One region of the Pseudomonas umsongensis genome, then DNA from elsewhere that is predicted to be linked to it. Evidence: predicted binding sites of a transcription regulator. Region 1 holds the regulator's gene; each other region holds the start of a gene.

Region 1 (8,075 bases):
CAGGGCTTCGACCAGGTTCTTGTCGAGGTCGGTGTCTTCGCCGACCAGTTCCAGGTTGATCTCTTTCTTGAGCTGGCGCGCCAGGTCGCGAACCAGGCGCGGGAAGCGTCCGAACACTTTCTTGATCGGCTGCATCCGGGTCTTCATGACCGCCGTCTGCAGGTCGGCCGTGACCACGTCGAGGTTCGACACGGCCTTGGACATGGCTTCGTCGGCACTGTTGGCGCCCAGGCGCACCAGGCGGTTACGCACCAGCACCAACTCGCCGACCATGTTCATGATCTCGTCGAGCCGCGCGGTATCGACCCGCACGGTGGTCTCGGCTTCACTGGCCGGTTTTTCCGCAGGCGGCGCGGCCGGAGCTCGGGCCGCGACTGGTGCTGCGGCTGCCGGCGCTTTGGCTTGCGGTTCGGGCGCCTTGGCAACGGGCTTGGGTGCGACAACCTTGGCGGTCGATGCCGCCACGGAGGCGTTCGAGCTGCTGGCCGTTGTCGCGGTGCCGACTTCGCTGAACTTGCCTTTGCCGTGCAATTCGTCGAGCAGTGCCTCGAATTCATGATCGCTGATCAGATCACTGCCGGCCGCCGCTGCAGTTGGCGCTGCCGGTGCTGGCACAGAGGCAATGGCCGACTCCAGCGCCTCAACGGCAAAGTTGCCTTTGCCATGCAGCTGGTCGAGCAAGGCCTCGAATTCTTCGTCGGTGATGTCGGCGCTATCGCCCGCCTCTTTCGCCGCTGACGCCTCTGGCGGCGCGGCGGGTGCCGGGGCCACTGCATCGACGGCGAACTTGCCCTTGCCGTGCAGTTGATCGAGCAACGACTCGAACTCGGCGTCGGTGATTTCGTCGCTGGCAGGCACTTCGCTGGCGGGTGCGGGAACAACTGCCGGCGCCTCGGCCTGAGCCTTCACGGCGTTCAGCGAGTCCAGCAATTGTTCGAATTCGTTATCGGTGATATCGCCTGAATCGGCGGCAACCACAGGCGCTTCGACCTCTGGAGCAACGGGCGCAGCAGCCACTTCGTCAGCTGATTGCGGCTCGGCCAGACGCGCCAGTGCCGCCAGCAGCTCAGGTGTTGCAGCCGTGACCGGACTACGCTCGCGCACTTCGCTGAACATGCCGTTCACCGCATCCAGCGCTTCGAGGACCACGTCCATCAATTCCGAGTCGACGCGACGTTCGCCCTTGCGCAGGATGTCGAACACGTTCTCGGCGATGTGGCAGCACTCCACCAGCTCGTTGAGCTGGAGGAAGCCGGCGCCCCCTTTTACAGTGTGAAAACCGCGAAAAATTGCATTGAGCAAGTCCGCATCATCCGGACGGCTTTCCAGCTCGACCAGTTGCTCGGACAGTTGCTCTAGAATCTCGCCGGCCTCAACCAGGAAATCCTGAAGGATCTCTTCATCGGCGCCGAAGCTCATTAAGGGGGTGCTCCTACAGGTCTAAAAACCCAAAAAACCTGAATTTTAAAAACCCAGGCTGGATAGCAAATCGTCCACATCGTCCTGACCGGACATAACGTCTTCTCTTTTATCGGCATGAATCTGCGGACCTTCACCCTTGGAGAGATGTTTTTGTGGATCTTTTTCTGCAAGCATTGCCGCACGGTCATGTTCGATGCCCGCAAAGCGGTCCACCTGACTGGCCATCAGCACGAGCTTGAGCAGGTTGCTTTCCACTTCGGTGACCAGTTGGGTCACACGCTTGATCACCTGGCCGGTAAGGTCCTGGTAATCCTGGGCGAGCAGAATGTCGTTGAGGTTGCTGGACACGGCGCGATTGTCTGCGCTGCTGCGCGCCAGGAAACCATCGACGCGCCGGGCCAGTTCACGAAACTCTTCGGCCCCGACTTCGCGCCGCATGAACCGTCCCCAGTCGGCGCTCAAGCCCTGCGCCTCTTCAGCCAGGCCGTTGACCAATGGCGTGGCGTTTTCCACCAGGTCCATGGTGCGGTTGGCGGCGGCTTCCGTCAGTTTGACCACATACCCCAGGCGCTCGGTGGCGTCGGTGATCTGTGACACTTCCTCGGCTTGCGGCATGTGCGGGTCAATCTGGAAATTGACGATCGCGCTATGCAGCTCGCGGGTGAGCTTGCCCACTTCCTGATACAGGCCACGGTCACGGGTCTGGTTGAGCTCATGGATCAATTGCACAGCATCGCCGAACCTGCCCTTTTCAAGGCTCGCGACCAATTCAACGGCGTGTTTTTTCAGGGTCGATTCAAAATCGCCCTGGGATGACTCGTTATGCTCCATAGCTCCCCCGTGGCGCAGTTCAACCGATGCGTTCGAAAATCTTCTCGATTTTTTCTTTCAACGCCTGGGCCGTGAAGGGTTTGACCACGTAGCCATTTACGCCGGCCTGGGCCGCTTCGATGATCTGCTCGCGCTTGGCTTCGGCAGTCACCATCAGCACTGGCAGGTGCTTGAGTTTTTCATCGGCGCGCACATGACGCAGCAGATCGATACCGGTCATGCCAGGCATGTTCCAGTCCGTCACCAGAAAGTCGATGCTCCCGCTGTTGAGTACCGGAATGGCGGTAGTGCCATCGTCGGCCTCGACCGTGTTGGTGAACCCAAGGTCACGCAACAGGTTCTTGATGATCCGCCGCATCGTTGAGAAGTCATCAACGATGAGGATTTTCATGTTCTTGTCCAATTCGACCTCCAAGCAGACTAAAACGCGCCCAGCACCTGGACACGCCATTTCTATCAATCTGGCAAAACACTCGATGACTGTTTGGGATACAACGGATCGAGACCGGCGCGGTTCATTACCCCACCAGCCGCGTCGCAGTGCCCCCACACTGCCTTCAGCGCGCTCGCCACTCTCCCAGACGCCCCCGCAAACGGGCCGCGCACTGGCTGTGTAACTGGCTGACCCGGGATTCGCTGACCCCCAGGACTTCGCCGATTTCCTTGAGATTCAATTCTTCGTCGTAATACAACGCCAACACCAATCGCTCGCGCTCCGGCAAGTTGGCGATCGCGTCCGCCAGCGCCGCTTGGAAGCGTTCATCTTCCAGATCGCGAGACGGTTCCAGATGCGCACTGGCGCCATCCTCGTGCAGCCCTTCGTGTTCGCCGTCCTGCAACAGGTCGTCGAAACTGAACAGCCGACTGCCCAGGGTGTCGTTCAAAATCCCGTAGTAATCGTCAAGACTCAATTGGAGTTCGGCCGCAACTTCGTGATCTTTAGCGTCACGCCCGGTTTTAGCTTCAATCGAGCGAATCGCGTCGCTGACCATCCGCGTATTGCGGTGGACCGAACGAGGCGCCCAGTCGCCCTTGCGCACTTCATCGAGCATGGCGCCGCGGATGCGGATGCCCGCGTAGGTTTCGAAACTCGCGCCTTTGCTGGCGTCGTATTTGGTCGAGACTTCCAGCAGGCCGATCATCCCGGCCTGGATCAGGTCTTCGACCTGGACACTGGCCGGCAGACGCGCCAGCAAGTGATAGGCAATGCGTTTAACCAGCGGCGCGTAACGCTCGATCAGCTCGTACTGCGCGTCACGCGCCGATGCCTTGTAGAGGTTGTAACCGCTTGCGGTCATAGCACGGGTCCTGCCGTCTGTTGCACGAGGCGCTCGACGAAGAATTCCAGGTGCCCGCGCGGGTTGGCGGGCAGTGGCCAGGTATCGACCTTCTGCGCGATCGCCTTGAATGCCAGCGAGCACTTGGAGCGCGGGAAGGCCTCGTAGACGGCGCGCTGCTTCTGCACGGCCTTGCGCACGCTTTCGTCGTACGGCACCGCACCGACATATTGCAAGGCGACGTCGAGGAAGCGGTCGGTGACCTTGGTCAACTTGGCGAACAGGTTGCGCCCTTCCTGGGGGCTCTGCGCCATGTTGGCCAGCACCCGGAAACGGTTCATGCCGTAATCGCGGTTGAGCAACTTGATCAACGCATAGGCGTCAGTGATCGAGGTCGGCTCGTCGCAGACCACCAGCAACACTTCCTGGGCCGCGCGCACGAAGCTGACCACCGACTCGCCAATGCCCGCAGCGGTGTCGATCACCAGCACGTCGAGATTGTCGCCAATGTCGCTGAAGGCCTGGATCAGGCCAGCGTGCTGCGCCGGGCTCAAGTGAACCATGCTCTGGGTGCCGGACGCCGCCGGAACGATGCGGATGCCGCCGGGCCCCTGCAACAGCACGTCGCGCAATTCACAGCGGCCTTCAATCACGTCGGCCAGGGTACGTTTGGGTGTCAGCCCCAACAGAACGTCGACATTCGCCAGCCCAAGGTCAGCGTCCAGCAACATGACGCGCCGGCCAAGCTCAGCCAAAGCCAGGGACAAGTTCACTGACACGTTAGTTTTGCCGACGCCACCTTTGCCGCCGGTCACCGCGATCACCTGTACAGGATGCATGCTGCCCATGTTATTTCTTTACCTTGTTCTGCATAGACGGGGCCACATAACTGGCTGCGCGTTCACAACCGGAACAATGCATGGCAGGCCATCGATGTAGGGTACAAAAACTATTCATTGTTACCTCAGCCAACCTGCTTGGTCGGACTGTGGTAGATATCAGCGAACATGTCAGCCATGGCCTCTTCGCTGGGTTCTTCCTGCATTTGCACGCTGACGGCCCGACTGACCAGTTGATGACGACGCGGCAGATGCAGATCATCTGGAATCCGCGGGCCATCGGTCAGGTAGGCCACCGGCAATTCATGGCTGATCGCCAGACTCAACACTTCGCCCAGACTTGCCGTTTCATCCAGTTTAGTCAGGATGCAGCCAGCGAGCCCGCAACGCTTGTAACTGTGATAAGCAGCGGTTAGAACCTGTTTCTGGCTGGTGGTTGCCAGGACCAGGTAATTTTTTGACTTGATGCCTCGACCGGCCAGGCTTTCGAGCTGCATGCGCAGGGCCGGATCGCTGGCTTGCAGGCCGGCGGTATCGATCAGCACCACGCGCTTGCGCAACAAAGGGTCCAGCGCCTGGACCAATGACTGGTTCGGATCGACGTGGGTCACCGGCACATTGAGGATCCGCCCGAGGGTCTTGAGCTGCTCCTGGGCACCGATGCGAAAGCTGTCCATGCTCACCAGGGCAATGTTCTGCGCGCCGTACTTGAGCACGTAACGGGCCGCCAGCTTGGCCAGGGTGGTGGTCTTGCCCATGCCGGCCGGGCCGACCATGGCAATCACGCCGCCCTCTTCCAGCGGTTCCATTTCCGGCGTGACAATCATCCGCGCCAGGTGCGCCAGCAACATGCGCCAGGCCTGACGGGGTTCTTCAATTTCGCTGACCAGCGCCAGCAGGTCCCGCGACAACGGGCCGGACAAGCCGATGCGCTGCAGGCGACGCCACAGGTTCGCCTGGTCCGGGCGGCTGCCCTGCAGCTGGTTCCAGGCGAGGGAACCGAGTTGTACTTCCATCAGTTCGCGCAGGCTGTTGAGTTCTGAACGCATCGAGTCGAAAACCCGCGTATCGATAGTCGCCGCCGGGGCCGGTGTCGGCGCGGGACGGCGCGGCTCGGCCAGGGTCGGTTCGATCAGCGGCTCGGCAGCCGTCAGCGGCAGGCCGGCAAACAACTGGCGATTAGTGCTCTTGTCGCTATCGCCTTCGCCCTCGCCTCGCAGGCTCAATTCGGCCTGGGCGTTGACGATGCGCGACTGGGTCTTGCGCAGTTCGTCCTCGAGCTCCATGTTCGGAACGCGCGGGGCCAGCGCCGACAGTTGGTAATCCAGGGCAGCCGTAATCTCGACGCCACCGGCGATGCGGCGGTTGCCAATGATCGCGGCATCGGCGCCCAGCTCATCGCGAACCAGCTTCATGGCCTGACGCATATCGGCGGCGAAGAAACGCTTAACTTGCATGAATCACTACCTCAGCCGTTGGGCCCTACTGTCGCAACGATGGTCACTTGCTTGTTGTCAGGAATTTCCTGATAAGCCAACACATGCAAACCCGGGACTGCGAGCCGGCCAAATCGCGAGAGCATCGCGCGAACCGGACCGGCCACCAGCAGAATCACCGGTTGACCTTGCATCTCCTGCCGCTGCGCCGCATCGATCAACGAGCGCTGCAGCTTCTCAGCCATGCTTGGCTCCAGCAGAACACCCTCTTCAGAGCCTTGTCCTGCCTTCTGCAGACTATTGAGCAATATTTGTTCCAACCTGGGTTCCAGCGTGATCACTGGCAGCTCGGAGTCAGTGCCTACAATGCTTTGCACGATTGCGCGGGATACGCCGACACGCACCGCGGCGACCAGCGCGGCGGTATCTTGACTCTTGCTGGCATTGTTCGCGATGGCTTCGGCAATGCTACGAATGTCGCGTACCGGTACCTGCTCGGCCAATAGCGCTTGCAAGACCTTGAGCAATTGCGACAGTGACAGCACGCCCGGCACCAGCTCTTCGGCCAGCTTCGGCGAGTTTTTCGCCAGCAATTGCATGAGTTGCTGGACTTCTTCGTGGCCGATCAGCTCGCTGGAGTGCTTGTACAGGATCTGGTTCAAGTGGGTGGCCACCACTGTACTGGCATCGACTACGGTGTAGCCAAGCGATTGCGCCTGGGCGCGCTGGCTGATTTCGATCCACACCGCCTCCAGGCCAAAAGCCGGATCTTTGGCGGTAATGCCATTGAGCGTGCCGTAGACCTGCCCCGGGTTGATCGCCAGTTCGCGGTCCGGGTAAATCTCCGCCTCGGCCAGGATCACCCCCATCAGGGTAAGGCGATAGGCACTCGGAGCCAGGTCGAGGTTATCGCGGATGTGAACCGTAGGCATAAGGAAGCCCAGGTCCTGGGACAGCTTTTTGCGCACGCCCTTGATCCGCGCCAGCAATTGCCCGCCTTGGTTGCGGTCCACCAACGGAATCAGGCGATAGCCCACTTCCAGGCCGATCATGTCGATCGGCGTCACGTCATCCCAACCCAGCTCCTTGGTTTCCTGGGCGCGGGCCGGCGATGGCAACAGTTCCTGCTGACGCTTGACCTCTTGCAGGGCCTGCACCTTGGCGCTGTTCTGCTTTTTCCAGAACAGGTACGCACCACCTGCAGCCAGCGCGGCCATGGACAGGAAGGAAAAGTGCGGCATACCCGGCACCAGCCCCATCACCGCCATCAAGCCCGCCGACACCGCCAACGCCTTGGGCGAGGCGAACATCTGCCGATTGATCTGCTTGCCCATATCTTCGGAGCCCGAAGCACGGGTCACCATGATCGCCGCCGCTGTAGATAACAACAGTGATGGCAATTGCGCCACCAAACCGTCACCGATGGTCAACAGGGCGTAAACCTTGCCGGCATCGGCGAAGGTCATGTTGTGCTGGAAGATACCGACCGCCATGCCGCCGATCAGGTTGATGAACAGAATCAACAGGCCGGCGATGGCGTCACCGCGCACGAACTTGCTGGCACCGTCCATTGAGCCATAGAACTCGGCCTCCTGCGCCACTTCCGAACGCCGCGCCTTGGCCTGGTTCTGGTCGATCAGGCCGGCGTTGAGGTCGGCGTCGATGGCCATCTGTTTGCCGGGCATCGCATCGAGGGTGAACCGCGCACTCACCTCGGAAATACGCCCGGCGCCTTTGGTCACCACGACGAAGTTGATGATCATCAGGATCGCGAACACCACGATACCGACCACGTAGTTACCGCCGATCACCACCTCGCCGAAGGCCTGGATCACCTTGCCCGCGGCGGCATGACCGTCCTGGCCGTGAAGCATCACTACTCGGGTGGAAGCCACGTTGAGCGCCAGGCGCAAGAGCGTCGCCACCAACAAAATGGTCGGGAACACCGCAAAATCCAGCGGCCGCAAGGCGTAGACGCAGACCAGCAAGACGACAATCGACAACGCGATATTGAACGTGAAAAACACGTCGAGCAGGAACGGCGGCATCGGCAACATCATCATCGCCAACATGACCAGCAGCAACAGCGGCACGCCCAGATTGCCTCGGCTGAGGTCGGCCATGTTCGTGCGGGCACTGTTGATTAACTGAGAGCGATCCACCGGTATTCCCCGTTCCTTTGAAGCAAAACTTTTGACGCCATAAGCTGGCGCAAAGCGGCTATTGCAAGAAGCCTTCCAACTTTCGTGAGGAGTTGAAACAGAGGGATT
Region 2 (8,075 bases), 1.2 Mb from region 1:
GGCGGATCAGGGCGTCGTCATTGATCTTGCGTTCCACCAGCAGCAGGTTGCGGCTGTGCTGCGACAGGGCCAGGGCATCCTGCGCGGCGTCGGTCAGCAACAGGTCGATCTGGCTCAGGCCAAACAGTTCGTCGCCCAGGGTCAAGCCAAGCTGCAATTGCAAGGTGATGCCGCTGTCGGCGACTTCGATCTGCAGTTGATGGCCCAGCGCCCGCAGCAGCTCGCCGCAGCAGATGGCGTTGGTCAGGTAATCGTCGCCGCTGTCTTCGTTGTGGAACAGCATCAGCGTGCTGCCATCGTTCAGGGTATGCAGTTCGCTCTGGTAGAGCGAAGCAGCCTGGTCGAGGCAGTCGCGGTAGCGTTTGAGCAACTCTTCCAGGCGTGTCCGGGGCAGGCGTCGCAGTTGTTCCTGTGAGCCCAACTGTACGGCCAGAACGGCGCTGTGCTGCGGCACGCTGGAGGCCACGGGCTTGCCCAACGGTTTGGCGGTGCTTGCTGGCGCATCATCGAGCAGATCGGCGAACGCATCGTCGTCATCATCTTCAACGGTACTGACGACACGTCGTGGCGCGGCCTTCATCGCGGCCATCGGGCGGCTTTCATCGAAACTCGGATCGCGCAGGTTACGCACTTCGAAGCCCGGTTCAGCATCGTCGTCCTCGGCATCGTCGAGTTCAGGTTCTGGCACGGGCTCCGGTTCAGCCGGTTCCGGCGCGAATTCGGCATGCAGCTGGCGCGCCAGGTCGCCGATCTCGTCATTACGCTCGGTGGCCGGGGTGTATTCGTCGATGTTGCGCAACCACACCCGCAATTGCAGTAGCGGCGTAGAGAGATATCGCCCCATGCGCAGGCTCAATGCCAGGGACAGGGCCAGCAGGATCGCGCTCAAAATCCCCATGCTCTGCAGGCTGATGGTCATCGGCTGCTGGAACTGATCCATGTCCAGGCTGATGCGCAGCTGACCGGCGGTCACGTCCTGGAAAGTGATCTTGCTCTGATAGATGCCTTCGGCCTCGCCCAGCAGGCCATGCTTGGGACGCTGGCCGGCCTCGGCAAGGATGCGGTTATCCATGCTGTAGATGGCGGCGTGGGCCACCAGCTTGTTCTTGGTCAGGTTGTTGAGCAGGACATTGAGGCTGAGGATGTCGTTGGACACCAACAGCTCGGTGGCGGAAGTGGCCGTCTGCATGGTCAGGCTTTCACCCAGCGCATCCGCCTGCTCGTGCATGGCCTGCTTGAACTGCAAACCCATCACGCAGGCATAGATCACCAGGGCCAGAGCGACCAGGATCACGTTATGGCTGGCAATGCGCAATGCAATCGGTACACGGCGGTGGCGCAGTGCACGGAAGATCAGCAGAAAGAAGTTATCGGTTTTTACTGGCGTGGGCCGGTTCACTTGAGCTCGGCTCTTTTGTCCGTGAAGTTGACGCGCAGTATAGCGACAGGCCCTAGGCCGTCAAAGCGCTCACGGTGCCCGATGGTCACTGAATGTGGGTAGAATGCGGTTTTTTTCCACTTGCGGGGGTGCGCCTTGCGCGAAATCGTCCTGATAAACATCACGGGAGTCGACCGTCCGGGTCTGACTTCGGCCATTACCGGCGTTCTGGCCCAGGGTGGTGTGAACATTCTCGACATCGGTCAGGCGGTGATCCACGACACCCTGTCGTTCGGCATCCTGGTTGAAATTCCTGATACCGAACAAGGCAAGTCGGTGCTCAAGGACATCCTGTTCAAGGGCTATGAGCTGGATCAACAAGTGCGTTTCACGCCGGTGTCCGAAGAGGATTACCAGCAGTGGGTCGGTAACCAGGGCAAAAAACGCCATATCGTGACCCTGCTGACGCGCAAGGTCACCGCCGGGCAATTGCAGGCCGTGAGCTCGATCACCGCCAAGTATGGCTTGAACATCGATCACATCGATCGCCTGTCCGGGCGCATGCCTTTGGATACCCCGGACGATAAAGGCAAGGGTTGCATCGAATTCTCCGTGCGCGGTGAAGCAGCTGATCCGCAGGCACTGCGGGCCGAATTCCTCAGCGTCGCCCAGGAATTGAACGTCGACATCGCCTTCCAGGAAGACTCGCTGTTCCGTCGTAACCGCCGTCTGGCGGTGTTCGACATGGACTCGACCCTGATCGAAGCCGAAGTCATCGATGAGCTGGCCAAAGCGGCCGGCGTGGGCGACAAGGTTTCGGAAATTACCGAGCGTGCGATGGCCGGTGAGCTGGACTTCCGCGCCAGTTTCAAAGAGCGCCTGGCGTTGCTCAAAGGACTGGATGTGGGCGTGCTCGACTCGATCGGCGCCTCGCTGCGCCTGACCGAAGGCGCTGAAACCCTGTTCGCCGAGCTCAAGCGCCTGGGTTACAAGACCGCCATTCTGTCGGGCGGCTTCACCTATTTCGCCAAGCAATTGCAGGCCAAGCTGGGCATCGACTACGTGTTTGCCAACGAGCTGGAAGTGGTCGACGGCAAGGTGACTGGCGTGGCGATCGAGCCGATTGTCGATGCACAACGCAAGGCCGATCTGCTGAAGGAACTGGCACATAAGGAAGGCTTGCGTCTGGAGCAGACCATTGCGGTCGGCGACGGTGCTAATGACTTGCCGATGCTGGCGATTGCCGGGTTGGGCGTTGCGTTCCGCGCCAAACCGTTGGTCAAGCAGTCGGCCAAGCAGGCGATTTCCACCCTGGGGCTGGATGGCGTGCTGTACCTGCTGGGCTTCCGCGACCGCGACGGCCAGCTGTAACACCGCAGAACACCTGTAGGAGCGAGTATGCTCGCGATGGACGTCAACGATGACGCGGGCATTCAGAATGCCCGCGTCGTCCTCAGGTTCATCGCGAGCAGGCTCGCTCCTACAGTAAAGGTGTGTATCAGGCCTTCGGCAGGCCCATACCCTGACCCATCCGCACCGGCGAACCCGCTACCAGCTCTTCAGCCCATTTCACCTGATCCGGCCCGAACAGCACGACAGCGGTCGAACCCAGTTTGAAACGACCCAGCTCCGCACCTTTTTCCAGGTGGATCGGCGCGCGTGCGGCTTCGTCGTAGCGGAAGGTTTTCAGCTCGCGTTTCGGTGGCGTAACCAGTCCAGCCCACACGGTTTCGATCGATGCCACGATCATCGCGCCCACCAGCACCACGGCCATCGGCCCGCGCTCGGTGTCGAAAATGCACGCCACGCGCTCGTTGCGGGCAAACAATTCAGGAACGTTTTCAGCGGTGGTCTGGTTGACCGAGAACAGGCGGCCCGGGATGTAGACCATCTCGCGCAGGGTGCCGGCCAGTGGCATGTGCACACGGTGGTAATCCTTGGGCGACAGATAAATAGTCGCGAAATCACCGCCCATGAACGGCGCAGCATTCGCCGCATCGCCACCCAAGAGTTCCAGCACGCTGAAGCTGTGGCCCTTGGCCTGGAAGACACGGCCGTGCTCAATCGGGCCGAGCTGGCTGACGGCGCCGTCCGCCGGGCTGAGGATAGCGCCCGGTGTCTCGTCCAGCGGGCGCGCACCGTCTTTCAAGGCGCGGGTGAAGAAAGCGTTGAAGTGCTCGTAGGCGGTCAGGTCTTCGACCAGTGCCTCGGACATGTTCACCTGGTAGCGCTTGGCGAACCACGCGGTGAATGCATTCTTGAACCAGCGCACGCGGCATTCGGCGATGCAGCCGGCCAGTCGCGAGAGCAGGTTGTGGGGCAGCAGGTATTGGCTGACGATAAACAGACGCTTGTTCATTAACTGTCCTTAAAAACCTTAAATCTCTACGGGCGTGTCGGGATGGTTACCCCATTCGCCCCAGGAGCCGGCGTAGCCCTTGACCCGCGGATAACCGAGAGCCTTGGCCACCAGATAGGTGAAGCCAGATCGATGGTGAGTCTGGCAGTGGGTAATCACTTCTTTGTCAGGGGTAATGCCGAGCTGTTCGAGGATCTGTGGCATGTCGGTACGGATGCGCAGGTTACGCGCCTTGTCCATGCCCGCGGTCCATTCGAAACTCACGGCGCCTGGGATGTGTCCGCCCTTGGCCGCCAGGACTTTCTCGCCGGAATACTCCAGTGGCCCACGTGCATCCCAGATCGCCAGGTCGGCAGCGCCGAGACGGCTTTGCAGGTACTCGCGGGTAGCCGTGGGTTCGTCGTGCAGGGTCAGCGCAACCGGGCCGCCAGCGGGTGGCGGGATCTGGATTGACATGGGCATGCCTTCTGCCAGCCAGGCCGTCAGGCCGCCATCGACATAGTGATACTTGCTGTGGCCAATGACGTCCAGGAGCCAGATAAAGCGACCGGCCCAGCCGCCACCTTCGTCGTCATAAACGACATAGACGGCATCGGGGTTGTGCCCCAGCTCTCCAAACAACGTTTCGAGTGCTGCCTGCGGTGGCATCAGTCCCGGGGCGGGCGCCTGCCCCAATTGCGTGCGTTTAGGATCGACAAAGCGCGCGCCGGGAATGTGCCCTTCGGCGTAGCGGGCAGGACTGGTCAAGTCCACCAGGATCAGTTCGCGGGCATCGAGGCGAGAGAGCAAGTCGCTCGGCTCGATCACCAGCGGCAAGCCAGAGAAGTCAGACATGTGAGGTCTCCAGAGCACAAAAGGGGGGATTGTAGCGCAGCCTTATTGGCCGCGCTGGCTAAAGCTGTGCAGCGCTTTTTCAATGCATTGTGCGGTTTTGCCGAAGGCTTGCAGGGTGATGTCCGAGAATGGCCCGCCACCCTGGTCTGCCACGACGATCATGATTACCCGTCCATTGTTGAGCAGCGAACGCAGTAACAGGTGTTCGCCGCTGAACTGGCTGCGCAGGCTGTTGGGCAGTAACGCGGAAAACTGCGCGTTGTTGAGCGGCGTGAGGCGAACCTGGGCCTGTTGCGCGAGCAAGCGTTGCAGCACGGCGCTTTGACTGACGACAAAGTTCAGGCCAGATGCTTCGACAGGCAGCCCAGCCGTCTGGTGCACACGCAGCTGGGTATGAGTACGGTCGGCCATCAGGATCATCACCCTGCGCATGCCGCAGGCAACCAGTGCGTCGCGGGCAGAGGTGGTCAGGTGGATGGCGTTGGTGAAGCGACTCGGCTCGACCAGCAACTCAGCGCATTGTTTGCGCCACTTCGCCAGGTCTTCGGCGGTGGGTGCCGGGGCTGGCTGCAAACTGGCATGCACAGGGCTCGTGCCCCATGGCCAGATCAGCGCGACAGCGGGATGCCAAAGGTCGGGCATGGCGTGATAACGCGCGCTGTTGGCGGCTTGCTGGTGCAGTTGTTGTTGCACCTCGCTCATCGGTATTTGCAAGTAGAGGCTGGTCAGGTACTGCCAGCGCTCACTGTGCGGACTGTCCCAGGCATGGTGCGCCGAGAGCGCCAGCCCGTTGGCTAAAAGTACCGTGTTGGCCGGTTGATTGAGCCAGCGGCGCAGGGTCGGGTCGTCATCCAGGCGGTTCTGCTGGCGTAGCGGATGCTCGCTGTCACGGGCAATGCGCAGAACTTTGACCAGCTCCCGTTGCTCGGTCAGCAACAGTCGATAGCCCTGTTGAACCCAGATCGGCAGGTGCCACAGGTTCACCAGGGCCAGGCCGATCTCCAGCAGGCGAGCGCCAAACAGTTGCTTTTCGACGGTACGCGCTGATTCGCCTTTATGAATGACCCGTAGCTCCCAGTCATCGAGCAGGTGCGGATGCGTCAGCGCCAACGGCCACAGTGGTGACAGAAACAGCAGGCTGCCCCAATGGATGTCCTGCCACAGGCGGGCCAGGCGGCTGGCAAAAAAACCGTTGGCCTGTTGGCTGGCGTGCTGGCTGATCAATTGCAACTGGCGCAGGGCTTTGGGAATCTCGCCCTGGGGCATGGCGGGCAGTCGCGCGAGCAGCTCCTCGGTGCGTTTCAAACCGAGGCGATTGATGGCGACCTCAAGATTTTCCGCAGGCTCAGTCATGCTGCCATGGCTGTGTCGGTTGGCCTCGCGAATCACGCTCAAGGCCAGGGCCGGACTGTCCTGCATCAAGTCGGCAATCTTGCGCACAGAGCTGCGACTGTCGCGCAAGGCCCGGCAGACACGGTCGTGACTGGCCTGCGGAACCGGCAGGCGTACACCGTCGAGAAGTTTGACCCAGTCTTCGAGTGTGGTCGGAGTTGGCGTTGGGGCGTTCGTGTTTTTAGCCATGTCTGGAGGCGATCATCGTCAACAATACCTATGCCCGGAGGGGGTCAAATTAGCTTTTCGCCTGAACTGGCTATAGTCTGGCGCAGTTTTGCCGATAAGTAGAAGAAGAGATTTTTTAACTTCCGAATATGACCTTGAACCCGACTCAGTAAGTGCTCTCCTACCTATGGCTAAAATTATCGGCATCATCGTCGTATTCGCGAGCGTGCTCGGCGGATACGTGCTCTCCCATGGCAAGATTGCCGCCCTGATCCAGCCTTTCGAGGTAATGATCATCGGTGGTGCGGCCCTCGGTGCATTCCTGCAGGCCAACCCTGGTTACATGACCATGCACGTGCTCAAGAAATCCCTGAGCATGTTCGGTTCGCGTTTCAGCCATGCCTTCTATCTTGAAGTGCTGGGCCTGATCTACGAGATTCTCAACAAGAGCCGCCGCGAAGGCATGATGGCCATCGAAGCGGACATCGAAGATGCCGCGGCGAGCCCGATCTTCGCCAAGTACCCGACGGTCCTCAAGGATGAGCGCATGACCGCGTTCATCTGTGATTACCTGCGCATCATGTCTTCCGGCAACATGGCGCCCCACGAGCTGGAGGGCCTGTTCGACATGGAGCTCTACAGCCTCAAGGAGGACCTGGAGCACCCGTCCCACGCGGTGAACGGTATTGCCGACGCCATGCCCGGTTTCGGTATCGTCGCGGCGGTCCTGGGTATCGTGGTGACCATGGCCTCGCTGGGTGAGGGCGACCAGAAGTCCATCGGCCTGCACGTTGGTGCGGCACTGGTCGGTACCTTCTTCGGTATTCTCGCGGCCTACGGTTTCTTCGGCCCGCTGGCGCATTCCCTGGCCCACGATGCCAAGGAAGAGCTGAACGTCTACGAAGCTATCAAGGCCTCGCTGGTGGCTTCCGCTTCCGGCATGCCGCCGTCGCTGGCCGTGGAGTTCGGGCGCAAGGTCCTGTACCCGGCGCACCGCCCAAGCTTCGCCGAGCTGGAACAAGCGGTTCGTGGTCGTTAAGCCATGGAGAACAATCAGCCGATAATCATCAAGCGCGTCAAGCGCATCGCCGGCGGGCATCACGGGGGCGCCTGGAAAATCGCCTTCGCCGACTTTGCCACAGCGATGATGGCGTTCTTCCTGGTGTTGTGGCTGTTGTCCACCGCCACCCCGGAACAGAAGATCGCCATCGCCGGTTATTTCAAGGACCCGATCGGCTTTTCTGAAAGTGGCACGCCGTACATCATCGATCTGGGGGGCACGCCGACCATGGCGCCGGACAACACCCTCAACCCAGAGATGAAGACCCAGCCGCAGCCGGACAAGGTGACAGTCGACGTCGAACAGGTCGAAGGCATGGCCGAGATGGTGGAGAAGGAGCGCCTGGAACTGCTGCTGCAAGAGTTGCAGAACAAGGTCGAAGAGAACCCGCAACTGCAGAAATTCAAAGACCAGATCCTGTTCGAGATCACCCCGGACGGTTTGCGCATCCAGATCGTGGACGCCGAGAACCGGCCGATGTTCGACTCAGGCTCAGCCCGCCTGAAACCCTATTTCGAAGACATCCTGCTGGCCATGGCCGATACCATCAAGGCCGTGCCGAACAAGATCAGCATTAGCGGCCATACCGACGCCAAGCCGTACAGCGGCACCGGTGAATTCGGTAACTGGGAGCTTTCGGCCAACCGTGCCAACGCGGCGCGCCGTGCACTGGTGGCGGGCAGCTATCCCGAGTCGCAAGTGGCGCGCGTGGTCGGTTATGCCTCGTCGGCGTTGTTCGATCGTGAGCATCCGTTCAACCCGGTCAACCGTCGAATCGACATTGTTGTGCTGACCAAGAAGGCACAGCGTGCCATCGAAGGTTCGCAAGGCGCCGAGCCTGCTCCCGATGTACCGCAAGGTTCTGCCGCTCCGGCTGCACCGGT
Region 3 (8,075 bases), 3.1 Mb from region 1:
GGTAGTAGACATAGCCCTTGGCATCGGCGGCCGGATGGTTCGGCTCGTAGCGTGCCTCAAGGTTGCTCTGGTCCTCGACCACGCCCAGTACCTGCACGCCTTGCCCGGCTGCGTCCTGGTTCTGGAACAGAGAATCGCTGCCAGCACCTTGAGCGCCCTGGAACATGGTGGCGAACACCGGGTGACGCGCACGGTAGGTCTGGTCGATGCTCGACGAGACGGTCTCGGCGTTGGCGATGTTCGAAGCCACGGTGTTCAAGCGCGTGGTCTGGGCACTCATGCCGCTACCGGCAATGTTGAAAACACTGGAGAGAGACATGACTTATTCTCCGCGCAGGGCTGACACCAGCCCTTTGAATTTGCTGTTGAGCAGGGTGAAGCTGGCCTGGAAGTTGACCGAGTTTTCTGCGTAGTTCGACTGTTCCAGCTGGGCGTCCACGGTGTTCTGGTCGATCGACGGTTGCATCGGCGTGCGGTACATCAGCGACTCGTCGCCATTGCCCAGGCCCTGGGCCTCGATGTGACGGCTGTTGGTCATGTTCAAGGCGAAGGTGCCATTCTTGGCCTTGTCGTTCTGCGCCTCGAGCACTTTCGAGAACTCCAGGTCCCGAGCCTTGTAGTTGGGGGTGTCGGCGTTGGCAATGTTGTTGGCCAGGACTTCGGCACGCTGAGCGCGGAAGCCCAATGCCTTTTCGTGAATACCGAGCGCTTTATCGAAGCTGATGCTCATGGCGGGAAACCTTCGGCTGACCTGTTTTTCGTGAGATGGTCAAAGCAAGCGTCATGCCAATTTAGAAAACCCCATAAACCGGGGCTTTGCGGGCAACGACCCATGCGGCAACGACAGAAAAGCGGCAACCGGTTTCCGCTGGATGCCGCTTTTCTGCCGCTTCCCGTGGACAACACATACCCTGTAGGAGCTGCCGCAGGCTGCGATTTTTTGATTTTGTTTTTTAAGATCAAGTCCAAAAGATCGTCCGAACGCGGCCCGAGCCTTCGGCAGCTCCTACGTGATGCAAGCGCGACAGGCATAAAAAAGGAGCCCTGTGGGCTCCCATTTTTTATGCCTGTCGCGCTTGCATCACTTCGCCTGGTAAATAATCCCCGGGCTGCATTGGACCATCTGGTAATGGTCCGGCAATCCGTTCAGCGCTTCGGAAGCACCGAGGAACAGATAACCTCCCGGCTTCAACGTGCTGTGAATGCGCAAAAGGATGTCCTTCTTCACTTCGGCGGAGAAGTAGATCAGCACATTGCGACAGAACACGATGTCGAACTTGCCAAGGCCGGCGTAGCTGTCCAGCAGGTTGAACGAGCGAAACTCGACCCTGCTCTTGATCGGCGCCTTGATGGCCCAGCGCCCCGGCCCCTTGGGGTCGAAATAACGCTGCAGCCGCTCGGGAGACAAGCCGCGACCGATGGCCAGGCTGTCGTACTCGCCGGTCTTGCAGTTGTTCAGCATGGTGCCCGACAGGTCGGTGGCAACGATCTGTACGCCCATTCTCAACTGCCCGGCATTGAACCGCTCGAACTCATCGATGGACATCGACAGCGAATACGGTTCCTGACCCGACGAGCAGGCCGCCGACCAGATCCGCAGACGCTGACCGGGGCTGGCCTTGATCGCTTCGGGCAGCACCTTGTTTTTCAAGACTTCAAACGGATAGGTATCACGAAACCACAGGGTTTCGTTGGTCGTCATTGCATCCACCACCATCTCGCGCAACCCGCTGCGCGGCTGGGTCTGAATGCGCTGGACCAGCTCACCCAGGGACTTGATGCCTTGCTGCTCCATCAGTTTGTTGAGACGGCTGGAGACTAGATATTGCTTGTTTTCACCGAGCAAAATGCCACAGGCTTTTTCCAGGAACACCCGGAACTGTTCGAAATCCAAATTACCCGTAGACAATGCTGCCGCCTCTAAAATCGTGTTGACTGCCGGGGGCCGAACGCCCCTAGCTGATGTCTGCTGCCTTGATCCGGTCGACTACCCGGGATGCCAGGTCATCAGGACGGAACTTGGCCAGGAAGTCATCGGCACCGACCTTCCTGACCATCGCCTGATTGAATACACCCGACAACGAAGTATGCAGGATGATATGAAGCTTTTGCATGCGAGGGTCGTTGCGGATCTCCGCCGTGAGGGTGTATCCGTCCATTTCCGGCATCTCGATGTCGGAAATCATCATCAGGAACTCCTCCTCTGGCCTCTTGCCCTCGTCGACCAGTTTGCGCAGGTAATCCAGCGCTTGGCGACCGTCGTTCAACGCCACCACATCAACACCGACCGTTTGCAGGCACCGGGTGACCTGTTTGCGCGCCACTGACGAATCATCGACCGTCAGCACGCGCAAGGAGAGCGCCTTGTGCTGGGTCTCGACATCCACCACGCCAGCGGAGATCGCTTCCGGGGTCGGCGCCACTTCCGCCAGTACCTTTTCGACGTCGATGATTTCCACCAACTGGTTGTCGACCCGGGTCACCGCCGTCAGGTAGTGATCACGTCCGGTGCCCTTGGGTGGTGGATGAATCTCCTCCCAGTTCATGTTGACGATGCGTTCCACCGAGCGAACCAGGAATCCCTGGGTCTTGGTGTTGTACTCCGTGATGATCACGAAGGGGTTGTTCTTGTCCTTCAAGCCACCGGAACCGGTCGCCATCGCCAGATCAAGGATCGGAATGGTCGCCCCCCGAATATTTGCCACGCCACACACGACAGGACTGGACTTGGGCATCAGCGTCAGTTTGGGGCATTGCAGCACCTCCCGCACCTTGAACACGTTGATCCCATACAGCTGCTGGCCGTCGAGACGGAACAACAGCAACTCAAGGCGATTTTGCCCCACCAGTTGCGTGCGCTGGTTCACCGAATCCATTACACCAGCCATGCCTGACTCCTACGCCAACGCTAAGTGTTGTTGCGACGCGCCTTCTTCACTAAACGGCACGGCGCTTGCTTTTTACATGTCATGAACTCAGAACCGACATTATTCCGACGCCTGACCACCCGCTGCCGCCAATGGCTGGGGGTGTTGTCGTCTGTTTGCCTGTTCAACGCTGGCAGCCCTGCCCTTGCTGACGCGGTTACCTTGCCTGACATGCTTATCGGCGTCACCCAGGGCTTTCTTGAATTCACCGTAGAGGACTATCTGGCGACCAGTCAAACCCAGGGTCGCTATGAAATCCAGGTAAACCCGCTCGATCCGCGTCTGCGCATGCCGATGTGCGACAAGGAATTGACAGCCACGCTGGAGAGTCCGGCCAAGCCCTTGGGCCGCGTAACGGTCAAGGTTCGCTGTGAGGGAACATCCCCCTGGACAGTCTTCGTGCCCGCTCAAGTACGCCTGTTTCGCGAGGTCGTCACGACCACCCGGCCACTGCGCCGCGCCGGTATTATCGAGCCGCAGGACGTCATGCTGCGTGAGCGCGATATCAGCCTGCTTAACCAGGGGTACCTGACTGCCGTGGACCAGGCTGTCGGGCAGCGACTTACCCGACCAATGGTCAACGATCAGGTCATCAGCCTGGTGCACATCGAACAAGCGGAAGTGATACGCAAGGGCGACCAGGTAGTGATTACCGCCCGCAGCGGTACGCTCAGCGTGCGAATGCCCGGCGAGGCATTGGCCAGTGGCGGCCTGAGCGAACAGATTCGAGTCAAGAATCTCAATTCCAAACGGGTCATCAAGGCACAGGTGATCGCACCAGGCCAGGTGGAAGTGTCCATGTAGGATTTACTGTGGGTGAAGATGTGGCGCCGGCCTCGGCGGTTCCCTAAACTGTGTGCCAGGCACGGCAAGCGCTGGCGCGCGCAAGCTCATTTGATGAATGAGCCTAAAGTTTTTCAGGGAATGGCCGAAAACATGGCAAGCGTCCAAATTCCCAGAGGTTTTTTAACATGGTTATCGATTTCAGCCGATTGAACAGCTCCCCGTCAGTCACGGGCAGTACACGTACCAGCGCCGCCAGGGAAACCGCCGAATCCGGCAAACCTGCCGAGCCTACCTCCGCGGCCGAACAGGCCAGTACCGTCAAAAGCGGGGAGTCGGTACATCTGAGCAATGAGGCGCAACAGTTGCAAAAGATCTCCGATACGCTGCGTGATCAGCCTGTCGTCGACAAATCCCGCGTGGCTGAGTTGAAAGCAGCTATCGCCGATGGCAGCTATAAAGTCGACAGCAACCGTGTAGCCAGCAAACTGCTCAACTTCGAAGCCCAGCGCTAGGCCTAGGCCCGCGCCAGGCTTTTGGACGCTTAAACCCCAAGGCCAGCCATGCACGACACTAATTTACTGCAACTGATCACCGACGACCTTGCTCCAGCGCAACGCTTGCTGGAATTACTGCAAACCGAATCCCTCGCCCTGCACGGCCGCGACATGCGGTTGCTGGAAGAAATTCTGGCGCACAAGCAGGCATTGGTCATCGAACTCGATCAGCATGGCCGCAGACGCAGTGAGATTCTCGCCAGCCTCAACTTGCCAGCCAACCGCAGCGGTCTGGAGCAACTGGCCAGTCAATCGAGCATTGGTCAAGAACTGCTGGTGCAAAGTGATGCGCTGACCGACCTGTTGGCTCAATGCCACGCCGCCAACGCCGACAATGGACAGTCGATCCTTGTACAGCAGGCCGCCACGGCCACCCAGCTGAGAATCCTTAACGGCGGTGACCAGCCCGCGCTCTATGACGCCAGCGGATCATTCTCCCGGTTAGTGAAACCGCGCCCGCTCAGTCAGGCTTGAGCCTGTCTATAAGCACGCTCTATCAAGACGCGAAACATGATGGCAAAATGCCGCTTGCCGTAGTCAACATTTGTCTGGAGATTGATTAACCGTGTCCAATGCCTTAAACGCGGAAGATGCTCCGCAGCCTCCCAAGGTGCTCAGAACGCCCCTGGAGATCTCCGGCAATTTGCGCCAGCTGCTAGACAGCCATGACCCGCTGATCATCACGTTCCACGAGCGCAGCCAGCGCTTCCAGAGCTATCTGGTGGACCTCGATCGCGAGCGCAACATGATTGCCCTGGACGAAATGATTCCCCGCGATGGCGAACGTTTCCTGCTGGCCGGCGAACCCTTCAAAGTCGAAGGTTTTCATGAAGGCGTGCGCATCGCGTGGGAAAGCAATGGCCCGCTGACCATCGACGAATCCAACGGCAGCCGTTGCTACCGTGGAACCCTGCCCGATGAAGTCGTCTACCACCAGCGCCGCAATGCATTCCGCGCTGCCTTGAAATTGGCCCAACTGGTCAACGTCAATCTGGACGGTGAAAAACTCAAGGCATCGATCAGCGGCAAGCTGCTGGACATCTCCGCCACTGGCTGCAAGTTGCGCTTTGAAGGCGATATCACCGGCAGCCTGCAACTGGGTCAGGTTTACGACCGTTTCAACGCCGATCTGCCTTTCGGCAAAATGACGGCACCGGTTGAACTGCGCTACCTGCACTTTGAAGAAAAGATCTCCACCACTTTCGCTGGCGTTCGTTTCCACAACATGAGCGGACTGGTGCAACGTCAGGTCGAGCGGTTCGTCTACCAGCTGCAACGCGAAGCGCGGCGCTTCGACAAAGACGACTTCTGAGGCAACGCTTCAAGCAAAAACGGGCAGCCCCTTGCGGTGACTGCCCGTTTTTTTGCCTGAATGTCAGGGCCTGGCCTCGGTAAAACTCTGCTCCCTGCCAGAATCCGGTTCTTGCGGGGGAGGATCGGTTTCCGGTTCCGGTTCCGGACTCGGATCGGAGGGAAGTGGATTCTGCATCTGATCCTGCACCACCTGCTCGTCCACCCTTGGATCCAGGGCCGCCACCAGTGGTGAACTCGACATACTGTCTGGCATGGCGACGTGATGCAGCGGTGCGTCGTCCACCTGATGCAAATTGGTCACCGCTTTCGGACGAATTCGCCACACCAGCACCAACGCGAAGAAACTGAAGAACGCATAGAGCATCTGGCTGCCGAACAACTTCATCAGCACGCCCGCCACCAGCGGACCGATGCTGGCGCCAACGCCGTAGGTCACCAGCAACATCGCCGTCAACGATACACGTCGATCGCCCTCGACATGGTCATTGGAGAAGGCCACTGCCAACGGATACAGGCAGAACTGGACCAACGAGCAAAGGAACCCGGCAACGAACAGGACCTCCAGCGGCACCCGCTCCATGATCGCCAACGGCAAGGCAGCCAACGCCAGGCTAAACGCAAAACAGCGAATCAACAGCGCCCGATCATAGCGATCGGACAACCATCCCAACGGCCACTGCACCAGCAACCCGGCAAAAATGCAGCTACCCATGAACAGGCCGACCTGCTCCGTGGACAGCCCTTGCTGGGAGGCGTACAGCGGTGCCAGACCGTAGAACGAGCCGACAATCAGGCCTGCGCCCAGGACGGTACTCAATGACTGTGGCACCCGCTTGATAAAGAACCGCGGCTCCATCGGTGCGGGATGCAAAGGCGCCGGGTGAATCCGTCGGGTCAGGGCCACCGGCACCAGGCAAAGCGTGAAACATAGGGCTACCAGCATCAGCAGTTCCAACCCCAGCCCCGGGTGCATGACCAGAATCAACTGACCCAGCACCAACCCCAGGTAGGAGGCGATCATGTATCCGCTGAACACCAGGCCGCGCTGCTTGGCATCGGCCTGCTCATTGAGCCAGCTCTCGATGACCATGTACTGGCACATCATGCCGAGACCGACGATCACCCGCAGGAACAACCAGGCAGGCAACCAGTCCACCAGGCCATGGCCCAGCACCGCCGCGCCGACTATCCCGGCGCAGGCCGAATAGGCTCGAATATGCCCGACCCGGGCTATCAACCGATGGCCGATCTTGCCGCCCAGCACCAGGCCGAAATAGTTGGCAGCCATCAACGCGCCGACCCACAGGCTATCGACATGATCGGCAGCCAGGCGCAAAGCCAGGTAAGTACTCAGCAGGCCCGAGCCGATCAACATCATCAGCGACGCGAAATAAAGCGCTCGAAAGGACTTCCAGATTAGGCGCAACGAGCGACTCCTTGCAGTGGGTGACGGGCTATTAAACGATAGCCCGGTGTCGACATTTCATCAGGCCTGGGCGGCCAGGACACGCCGTTCCCAGGGAGTAATTTCATCAAGGAAACTGGTCAATTCCATGGTCTTCGAAGCGACGTAGCCTTCGATGAATTCCTTGCCGAACAGTTCAATTGCCAAATGGCTACGTTTCAGACGCTCAAGCGCTGCATGCAAGGTACAGGGCAATGAAAGTTTATCCGGTACCTGGAACTCACCCTGAACCGGTTCGTCGGGCTCCAGTCGATGCTCAATGCCATACAACCCGCAGGCCAGGCTCGCTGCGATCGCCAGGTATGGGTTAGCGTCAGCTCCTGGCAATCGGTTCTCGACCCGACGAGCGACCGGCGAGCTGGCGGGGATGCGCAATCCAGCCGACCGATTGTCATGGGACCAGCAGGCATTATTCGGTGATGCAAAGGGATGGCACAAGCGCTGATACGAATTCACGTTGGGTGCAAACAGCGCGGTAAAATCCGCCATGCCGGCTTGCTGCCCCCCTATGAAATGGCGAAAGGCAGCAGTCGGTTGACCGGCTTCGTCACTGAAGACATTGCGCCCCGTACCGATCTCTATGATGCTCTGGTGAATGTGCATCGAACTGCCTGGCGTGTGCGCCAATGGCTTGGCCATGCAAACCACGATCAGGCCGTGCTTGAGCGCGACTTCCTTGAGTAAATGCTTGAACAGGAATGTCTGGTCTGCCAGCAGCAAAGGATCGCCGTGCAGCAAGTTGATTTCGAACTGACTGATGCCCATCTCGTGCATGAAGGTATCGCGCGGCAAGCCCAGCGCAGCCATGCACTCATAGACCTCGCGGAAGAACGGCCGCAGGCCGTTGTTGGAGCTGACACTGAACGCCGAGTGACCTTCCTCGCGTCGACCGTCCAAGCCAGTCGGCGGCAGGAAGGGTTGGGTCGAATCGGTATTGGGAGCGAAGACAAAAAACTCAAGTTCAGTCGCCACCACCGGTGCAAGGCCCACCGCCGCGTAACGCGCGATGACCGCCTTGAGCTGGCCGCG
Region 4 (8,075 bases), 2.8 Mb from region 1:
CTCAAAAACCAACGGAAAGTATCAGGGCTTAACGTACGATATGCGGCATCATAATGAACTACATTCAGTTCACTGATATCTCGCAATGGCCTGATTGGCTCATCTGAAGATATCGACAGCAAGGCCTCCACCGTGTCGAATATCCGATACCAGGATCTCAGGCACATCAGTGCGGAATCTACCGAAAACGAGCTGTAATCTTTCATAACCTTCTTAATCGAAGGTGCAAGCTGAAGGATCAACTCAGGCCGCCCCAAAAATGAACCTGATGACTTTCTTTTGCCTATATAACCTTCTTTAAACTCGGTGAGATCAACAAATGTTTGCCTAGTTTCATGGCAAGTCCAGAATGTCAGCTCAGTTTCTGAATTGATAATACTTGAAATCGTTGAGACTCTGCTAAGTAATATTTCGTCGCTTTCTTCCTGTTTCTTTAAATATTCCCGGACCATGAACTGCTAGCCCTCAGTAATTTCATCAATCCAATTTAATTGAAAATTTACATTTGAACCAATTCGGTCTGATAGCCACTGCAGATAAATAACAGTAGTATCTGATGAGCGGTGCCGTAGTTGAGGTTGGATTTCCAACTGAATACAAGTTTCAGCACTCATAACTACAGCCCTCCGAATTTCATCCACGCTGTCAGTTCCTAACGCCTTTTCCAGCAACAACCTTTGCTGCTCAAGCCGTTCCCACAGCACGGTACAGGCCCAATAATCTCTGCATCGATGAGGGCTCCATCCCTTGGGTGGGTCTGCCAATCTCCAAAGTTCATAAATATTATCCGCAGTGTAGCGGCGACCACTGATTGGATTTAAAAAAAGATGCACGCATTCATTGCGAATTTTGATTTGTTCTCTAGCGCTGCGGCCTTCAAACACTCGTATACTCAACGCTTTCAACCTAAGCGTGCGCCGGTAATCATGCAATCTCAATGCGAGCTTATAGGGAACTCTTATGGTCCCAACCGGGCCAATTTTGTCGCCATGATCAATACCAAAATCAGGTCCTTTTGTTCCATACTTAATCTCTACTAAAACAGTTTTGAGCTCGTCTGATACATGTGGATTTGCGATTACCCAATCATCTATTTTAATTGGTATAGTATCAACCCTGAAACAAGCTGCCTCATTGAGGCGAATCGCGGTTTCCATCATAAGGTCAACTATCAATGCTTCAACCGCCCCTCTCACCGCCCTTGTCTCAACACGTTTGTACCAAGCAGCTAGCATACTCTGAGGCGGGAATGTAATCATTCGCTTGCTCGGCGTTGCTCTTGTTACACCGCTCTTACCCGCTCGCCCTGCGGATTCACCTCCAGATCCAAGCTCAGAGTTTATGACAAGCCTAGCCTCTTCATATCTCAGCTTTTTATGAGTTAGCCACTCAAAATACTCCATTGCGGTATCTGCACGAACATTAACCGTAGCCACTGACAATCGTTTACCCTTAACGGCCCAAGCGCCGCCAGACATATCTGATTTATAATCTATAATGATGTCTATTTCGGACGGACAGGTCGCAGGGTCCCTGCCATTAACATCGCACCACTCAAGAAAGTTGGCTAACCGATTAGCATAGTTCTTAACCGATATTGCCGATAATAAAAATACTCTGCCTTTCTTTCGACATTTTAATGGCTTCCAAACCCCTAACCCGCGTTCTTGAAGAAATTGACTTCCCGCCCGGTGAAAGCCTGGCCTACTATCGAATATGCAAGGGATATCTGACACTTTTCCATAGCCAGAATCTCGAAGGATATTTGGGTCCGTATAAACAACCTGGAACGAATAACCCATAATCTCACGCTCCATTTGCATCAATTCACTCTAGCGGGCAGAAGCAGAATCGCAACCTAAAAATAGCGCCAATCGACAAACGGATATGGTGATCATCCACAATCAGCACTTTATTCATGGGCAAGTCCAATTTCGCTATTCGATTTTTTAGAACCCGCACAATAGCCTAGTCGTTTCCCCCCTGGCATGTCGCTCCCCCCGGCCACTCGCACCCAGAGACATTCCCTACAGAAATTAGAGACTTTTCTTACAAAAAACCCAAGAAACCCCAGGACAGAAAACCTTAATTGAGGACTTGACTTTCCAATTGAGATTATTTTTTTGTATCGACCTGCAACAAAATAACCTGGGGAATTTAATTTTCAGACAGCGAACAGACATGTATCGACCCGCCCCACAAACTCAAAGGTAACTAAGGTTATCCAATATCCTCTCCTCCCCAAAAATATCACACATGACTTATCAACTCGCCCTTACAGCAAAAACCAACACATCATCGCCCTTATGGAAACGATAAACAGCAAGGGTGCCGGCCTGACATTAAATTACTTGAAAAATAAAAACTCCGGGATGCCCAAGATCAGTTAGATGCATTAAATTAAAAACAAACACCACACCAAATAACAGTACGAGGATAAAAAATGGATAAGCTCAAAAAAAGCATAAGCAATCCCATGACAGTGATTGCAATATTTGCAACTCTGTCAGAAACATCAGCGGCCGTTACATTGCCGTTCCTTGATGACGATGACAGAGACGTCTACATCTGGTTCCTGATCAGCTTTCCCTTTTATCTGCTGTTGCTATTCTTCGCAACGCTCAACTTCAACTATCGATCGCTGTACGCCCCCTCTGACTTTGAGAAGGGAAAACATTTCATAAAATTCATGGACGGTGCTGAGCAACCCGAAAACGGGAAGAATAGAAAGTCCGCTGGCAGGACATCAGGCAGTGGCGGCCGATCCACTCGCCGCCCCTCCAAGGCACAGGATCCACCTTCGAAATCGGTCCCTGGCGTCGCCCTTTCGGCGCTACACCGCCTACGCCTGCCTGAACGGTTGAGGGACCTGTATGTCGTTGATGCACGCGCGATGACAGGCAACGCCGAGCTCTGCCACTTGATGGAGAGCATTCACAACGAACCGGGGAAAGCTGCGCGTGCAGTCGTATTCCTCACCTGCAACGCGTCAGATTCAATACTGAAGGAAGGCGCGGAAAACCCTGTAAAACACGCGAAGAGATCCTGCCGCACTACATTTTGTGCTGCCTACAATTTGAATTCACAGGGCTTGACGGTCATTGATCAACAGTTGCCAAGCGACGCACGACAGCCCGTGGCGTTTGACGATCAATCTGAAGGGAAGGATGTGCGAGGAAAAAGCAAAAAGCCGGAAGTATGTTGATGCAGGCAGACACCCACTTTTCAAAATGTGTGGCCCCGTCGATGACCGGGCCACACATTCCATTACATCAAAGGTCTCAGAACAGCTTGCGACCTTTGTTCGCTGCGATACGCATGCGCAAGGCGTTGAGCTTGATGAAGCCCGCTGCGTCGGCCTGGTTGTACGCGCCGCCATCTTCTTCGAAAGTGGCAATGTTGGCGTCGAACAACGACTCGTCGGACTTGCGTCCGGTGACGATCACGTTGCCCTTGTACAGTTTCAGGCGAACCACACCATTCACGTGTGCCTGGGAGGCATCGATCATCTGTTGCAACATCAGACGCTCAGGGCTCCACCAGTAACCGGTGTAGATCAGGCTGGCATACTTGGGCATCAGCTCGTCCTTGAGGTGAGCTACTTCGCGGTCCAGGGTGATCGATTCGATCGCACGGTGGGCACGCAGCATGATGGTGCCGCCAGGGGTTTCGTAGCAGCCACGGGACTTCATGCCCACGTAACGGTTTTCGACGATGTCCAGGCGGCCGATACCGTGCTCGCCACCGATGCGGTTCAGGGTCGCCAACACGGTGGCAGGAGTCATTTCGACGCCGTCCAGTGCCACGATATCGCCGTTGCGGTAGGTCAGTTCCAGGTACTGCGGTTTGTCGGGCGCCTTCTCCGGGGAGACGGTCCAACGCCACATGTCTTCTTCGTGCTCGGTCCAGGTGTCTTCCAGCACGCCGCCTTCATAGGAGATGTGCAGCAGGTTGGCATCCATCGAGTACGGGGATTTTTTCTTGCCGTGACGCTCGATCGGGATGGCGTGCTTTTCGGCGTAATCCATCAGCTTCTCGCGGGACAGCAGGTCCCACTCGCGCCATGGAGCGATCACTTTCACACCTGGTTTCAGGGCATAGGCGCCCAGTTCGAAACGAACCTGGTCGTTACCCTTGCCGGTGGCGCCGTGGGAAATGGCGTCAGCACCGGTTTCGTTGGCGATTTCGATCAGGCGTTTGGCGATCAACGGACGAGCGATGGAAGTACCCAGCAGGTACTCGCCTTCGTAAACGGTGTTGGCGCGGAACATCGGGAAAACGAAATCGCGCACGAACTCTTCGCGCAAGTCGTCGATGTAGATCTCTTTCACGCCCATGGCTTGAGCCTTGGCACGCGCAGGTTCGACCTCTTCGCCCTGACCCAGGTCAGCGGTGAAGGTCACCACTTCACAGTTATAAGTATCCTGCAGCCACTTGAGGATCACCGAAGTGTCCAGGCCGCCGGAATACGCCAGAACGACCTTGTTTACGTCCGCCATGCCATCACTCCACGGGGTTCTACGGAAAGCCGTCAAGTCTACCGCCCATACAGAATAATTTACAGTGGCGCGACAGCTTATGACGACGAAGCGACAGATTATGTCGAGAGCGCGACGATGACCGAAGGGTCAGGAAGTTGCCGAAGCGGTAGGCTTCGTCGCTTGAGGGGCCACCTGCTCCGCGGGGGCTCCCCGCTCCAGGCGTATCGCCACGCGGCGGTTTTTCGCCCGGTTTATGTTGCTGGTATTGGGTGCCAGTGGATAGCGCTCGCCATGGAAACGCAGGGTGATCTGTGACTCCTGGATGCCGTTGGCCTTGAAAAACTCCATCACCGCCAGCGCCCGGCGCCGTGACAGGTCACGGTTGGTCAGGCGATTGCCGCTGTTGTCGGAGTGGCCGTCCAGTTCGATGCGATTGACGGTCGGATCGGCCTTCATGTATTCCAGCATGACTTGCAGCCTGGCTTTGGCGGGCCCGTCCAGATCGATACCGCCACCGGGAAAGCCGACCTGGGATTGCTTCACCTGATCGAAGTTCTGCGGCAGCAACTTGGCCACGCAGCCCTGATAATCGGCAAACGCCTTGTTGAACCTGACCGGCAACAAACGCACCTCCGATACCCGGCCATCGCCCGAGGAGTGCCGGACCACGGGGCTGCGTCCGTCGATCAGGCCGCTGATCAAGCGTCCGGCCTGGGCCTGTGAGCTGTTGAACAGGACATTGCCGCTGCCGATCCGTACCGTGCCCAGATTGATATCACCACGTCCTGGCTGCCAAGGCGCGGCGGCGGCCAACAAAGTGGCAGAACCACCGCCCATCATTGCGTTGTACGCATTCAAACGAAATATCGCCTGCTCGCCAGCGCGGCGCACGAACTGGCCCGAGCCGAAATCAGTGACCGGCTGCGTCAGCCGGCACTCGAACTTGTCGCCTTCGACCGTCCACTCAATGCTCTCCAGGCGAGTCTGGAAAGTGAGTGCCATTGCGGGAAGGCTGGCAAACACACTGAGCAAGGCTAAATAACGCTGGCGCACGGGAGGCTCCACTGGCTTCTACGACAAAAAGACCGACACACAGATGTTTACGGCATACCTGTTGGATATCGGAAGCTTCCCGTAAAACTTGATAGCGGGTGCCTGCAAGAGTCTTTTCCGGTAGCATTCCCTTGAGTTTGACCCGCCTGGAATCCCCTCATGTCCGACCGCCTGACCCTGCTGCGTCCCGACGACTGGCATATTCATCTTCGCGATGGTGCCGTGTTGACCAATACCGTCGCGGATGTCGCGCGCACCTTTGGCCGCGCCATCATCATGCCCAACCTGGTACCGCCGGTGCGCAATGCGGCTGAAGCCGACGGCTATCGCCAGCGGATTCTCGCTGCCCGCCCGGCCGGCAGCCCGTTTGAACCGCTGATGGTCCTGTACCTCACCGACCGCACCCAGCCTGAAGAAATTCGCGAGGCCAAGGCCAGCGGTTTCGTTCACGCCGCCAAGCTGTACCCGGCCGGCGCGACCACCAACTCGGACTCGGGCGTCACCAGCATCGACAAGATTTTCCCTGCACTCGAGGCCATGGCCGAAGTCGGGATGCCTTTGCTGATCCACGGTGAAGTCACCCGCGGCGATGTCGACGTGTTCGACCGCGAAAAAATCTTCATCGATGAGCACATGCGTCGGGTGGTCGAGCGTTTCCCGACGCTCAAGGTGGTGTTCGAACACATCACCACCGCCGACGCCGTGCAGTTCGTCAACTCGGCTTCGGCCAACGTTGGCGCGACCATCACCGCGCATCACCTGCTGTACAACCGCAATCACATGCTGGTGGGTGGAATTCGGCCGCACTTCTATTGCTTGCCGATCCTCAAGCGCAATACGCACCAGGAAGCCCTGCTCGACGCCGCCACCAGCGGCAGCGAAAAGTTCTTCCTCGGCACCGATTCGGCGCCCCACGCCCAGCACGCCAAAGAAGCCGCTTGCGGCTGCGCCGGCTGCTACACCGCCTATGCGGCGATCGAGATGTACGCCGAGGCGTTCGAACAACGTAACGCGCTGGACAAGCTCGAAGCCTTCGCCAGCCTCAACGGCCCGCGTTTCTATGGCCTGCCGGCCAACACCGATCGCATTACCCTGGTCCGCGAAGAATGGACCGCCCCGACCAGCCTGCCGTTTGGCGAGTTGACCGTTATCCCGCTGCGCGCCGGTGAAAAACTGCGCTGGCGCCTGCTGGAGGAACACGCGTGAGTGAAGACCATTTCGACGACGAACAGGAAGGTCAAGGCGGTGGTGGCGGTTCCCGTCATCCAATGGCCGCCAGGTTTCGTGGCTACCTGCCGGTTGTCGTCGACGTAGAAACCGGTGGTTTCAACTCGGCCACCGACGCCCTGCTGGAAATTGCTGCAACCACGATCGCCATGGATGAAAAGGGTTTTGTGTACCCCGATCACACCTACTTCTTCAGGGTCGAGCCTTTTGAAGGTGCGAACATCGAAGCGGCAGCCCTGGAGTTCACCGGGATCAAGCTTGATCACCCGCTGCGCATGGCCGTGACTGAAGAAGCGGCGCTGAACGATATCTTCCGCGGCGTGCGCAAGGCACTCAAGGCCAACGGCTGCAAACGGGCGATTCTGGTTGGGCACAACAGCAGCTTCGACCTGGGCTTCCTCAACGCCGCGGTTGCGCGCCTGGACATGAAGCGTAACCCGTTCCATCCATTTTCCAGTTTCGATACCGCGACGCTCGCGGGCCTGGCTTACGGTCAAACCGTGCTGGCCAAGGCCTGTCAGGCCGCCGATATCGACTTCGACGGTCGCGAGGCGCATTCGGCTCGCTACGACACCGAGAAGACTGCCGAGCTGTTCTGCGGCATCGTCAACCGCTGGAAACAAATGGGTGGTTGGGAAGATTTCGACGATTGATTGAAGATTTTCTGCCCTTTGCTCTTTGTAGGAGCCGAGCTTGCTCGCGATGGTCGTGAACGATAACGCGGGCAGTCTGGATTCCCGCGGTGTTCTTGAGTCCATCGTCGGAGCGCCGCCCGGAGCATGCTCGCTCCTACAGGGGTCTTGCGTTTACTCCGCGCATAAAAAAACCGGCCTCAAGGGCCGGTTTTTTTGTACCTGGAGCGTGTGCCTTACAGCGCAGCAGCGTGCTCGGTCAGGTAAGCCGCAACGCCTTCTGGCGAAGCGTTCATACCTTTGTCGCCTTTTTTCCAGTTGGCAGGGCAAACTTCACCGTGCTCTTCGTGGAATTGCAGGGCGTCAACCAGACGCAGCAGCTCTTCCATGTTACGGCCCAGCGGCAGGTCGTTGATGATCTGCGAGCGGACAACGCCTTTGTCGTCGATCAGGAAGGCGCCACGGAATGCCACGCCGTCAGCGGACTGAACGTCGTAGGCCTTCATGACTTCCTGCTTGATGTCGGCAGCCATGGTGTAACGAACTGCGCCGATACCGCCGTCGTTAACCGGGGTGTTGCGCCATGCGTTGTGGGTGAAGTGCGAGTCGATCGACACAGCGACCACTTCAACGTTGCGCGCCTTGAACTCAGACATGCGGTTGTCCAGAGCGATCAGCTCCG

What was found. Region 1 encodes FliA, which starts transcription of late flagellar genes. Its sites were predicted from a motif close to CTAAAGTTTNNNNNNNNNNNGCCGNTAA; they were not measured.
Region 2: the regulator FliA is predicted to act here: its motif matches at 6,223-6,250, upstream of motA (flagellar motor stator protein MotA).
Region 3: the regulator FliA is predicted to act here: its motif matches at 3,835-3,862, upstream of flgM (flagellar biosynthesis anti-sigma factor FlgM).
Region 4: the regulator FliA is predicted to act here: its motif matches at 5,600-5,627, upstream of HGP31_RS25960 (flagellar protein MotY).

The regions. Positions count from the first base shown of each region.
Region 1 covers NZ_CP051487.1:1,826,547-1,834,621, reverse strand. Annotated here, with positions in the region: gene HGP31_RS08325 (chemotaxis protein CheA) at 1-1,419, opposite strand, end outside; gene HGP31_RS08320 (protein phosphatase CheZ) at 1,465-2,253, opposite strand; gene HGP31_RS08315 (chemotaxis response regulator CheY) at 2,273-2,644, opposite strand; gene fliA (RNA polymerase sigma factor FliA) at 2,811-3,551, opposite strand; gene fleN (flagellar synthesis regulator FleN) at 3,548-4,378, opposite strand; gene flhF (flagellar biosynthesis GTPase FlhF) at 4,495-5,826, opposite strand; gene flhA (flagellar biosynthesis protein FlhA) at 5,838-7,967, opposite strand.
Region 2 covers NZ_CP051487.1:634,526-642,600, forward strand. Annotated here, with positions in the region: gene HGP31_RS02780 (AhpA/YtjB family protein) at 1-1,399, opposite strand, end outside; gene serB (phosphoserine phosphatase SerB) at 1,535-2,749, shown strand; gene asd (archaetidylserine decarboxylase) at 2,877-3,737, opposite strand; gene HGP31_RS02795 (rhodanese-like domain-containing protein) at 3,756-4,571, opposite strand; gene HGP31_RS02800 (HDOD domain-containing protein) at 4,614-6,152, opposite strand; gene motA (flagellar motor stator protein MotA) at 6,319-7,170, shown strand; gene motB (flagellar motor protein MotB) at 7,174-8,075, shown strand, end outside.
Region 3 covers NZ_CP051487.1:5,448,441-5,456,515, forward strand. Annotated here, with positions in the region: gene flgC (flagellar basal body rod protein FlgC) at 1-319, opposite strand, end outside; gene flgB (flagellar basal body rod protein FlgB) at 323-730, opposite strand; gene cheR (protein-glutamate O-methyltransferase CheR) at 1,082-1,909, opposite strand; gene HGP31_RS24565 (chemotaxis protein CheV) at 1,956-2,888, opposite strand; gene flgA (flagellar basal body P-ring formation chaperone FlgA) at 2,970-3,731, shown strand; gene flgM (flagellar biosynthesis anti-sigma factor FlgM) at 3,899-4,225, shown strand; gene HGP31_RS24580 (flagella synthesis protein FlgN) at 4,274-4,741, shown strand; gene HGP31_RS24585 (flagellar brake protein) at 4,833-5,579, shown strand; gene HGP31_RS24590 (MFS transporter) at 5,643-7,007, opposite strand; gene HGP31_RS24595 (glutamine synthetase family protein) at 7,068-8,075, opposite strand, start outside.
Region 4 covers NZ_CP051487.1:5,746,858-5,754,932, forward strand. Annotated here, with positions in the region: gene HGP31_RS25940 (hypothetical protein) at 1-452, opposite strand, end outside; gene HGP31_RS25945 (hypothetical protein) at 459-1,823, opposite strand; gene HGP31_RS25950 (hypothetical protein) at 2,444-3,205, shown strand; gene HGP31_RS25955 (argininosuccinate synthase) at 3,282-4,499, opposite strand; gene HGP31_RS25960 (flagellar protein MotY) at 4,629-5,534, opposite strand; gene pyrC (dihydroorotase) at 5,694-6,740, shown strand; gene rnt (ribonuclease T) at 6,737-7,414, shown strand; gene HGP31_RS25975 (peroxiredoxin) at 7,630-8,075, opposite strand, start outside.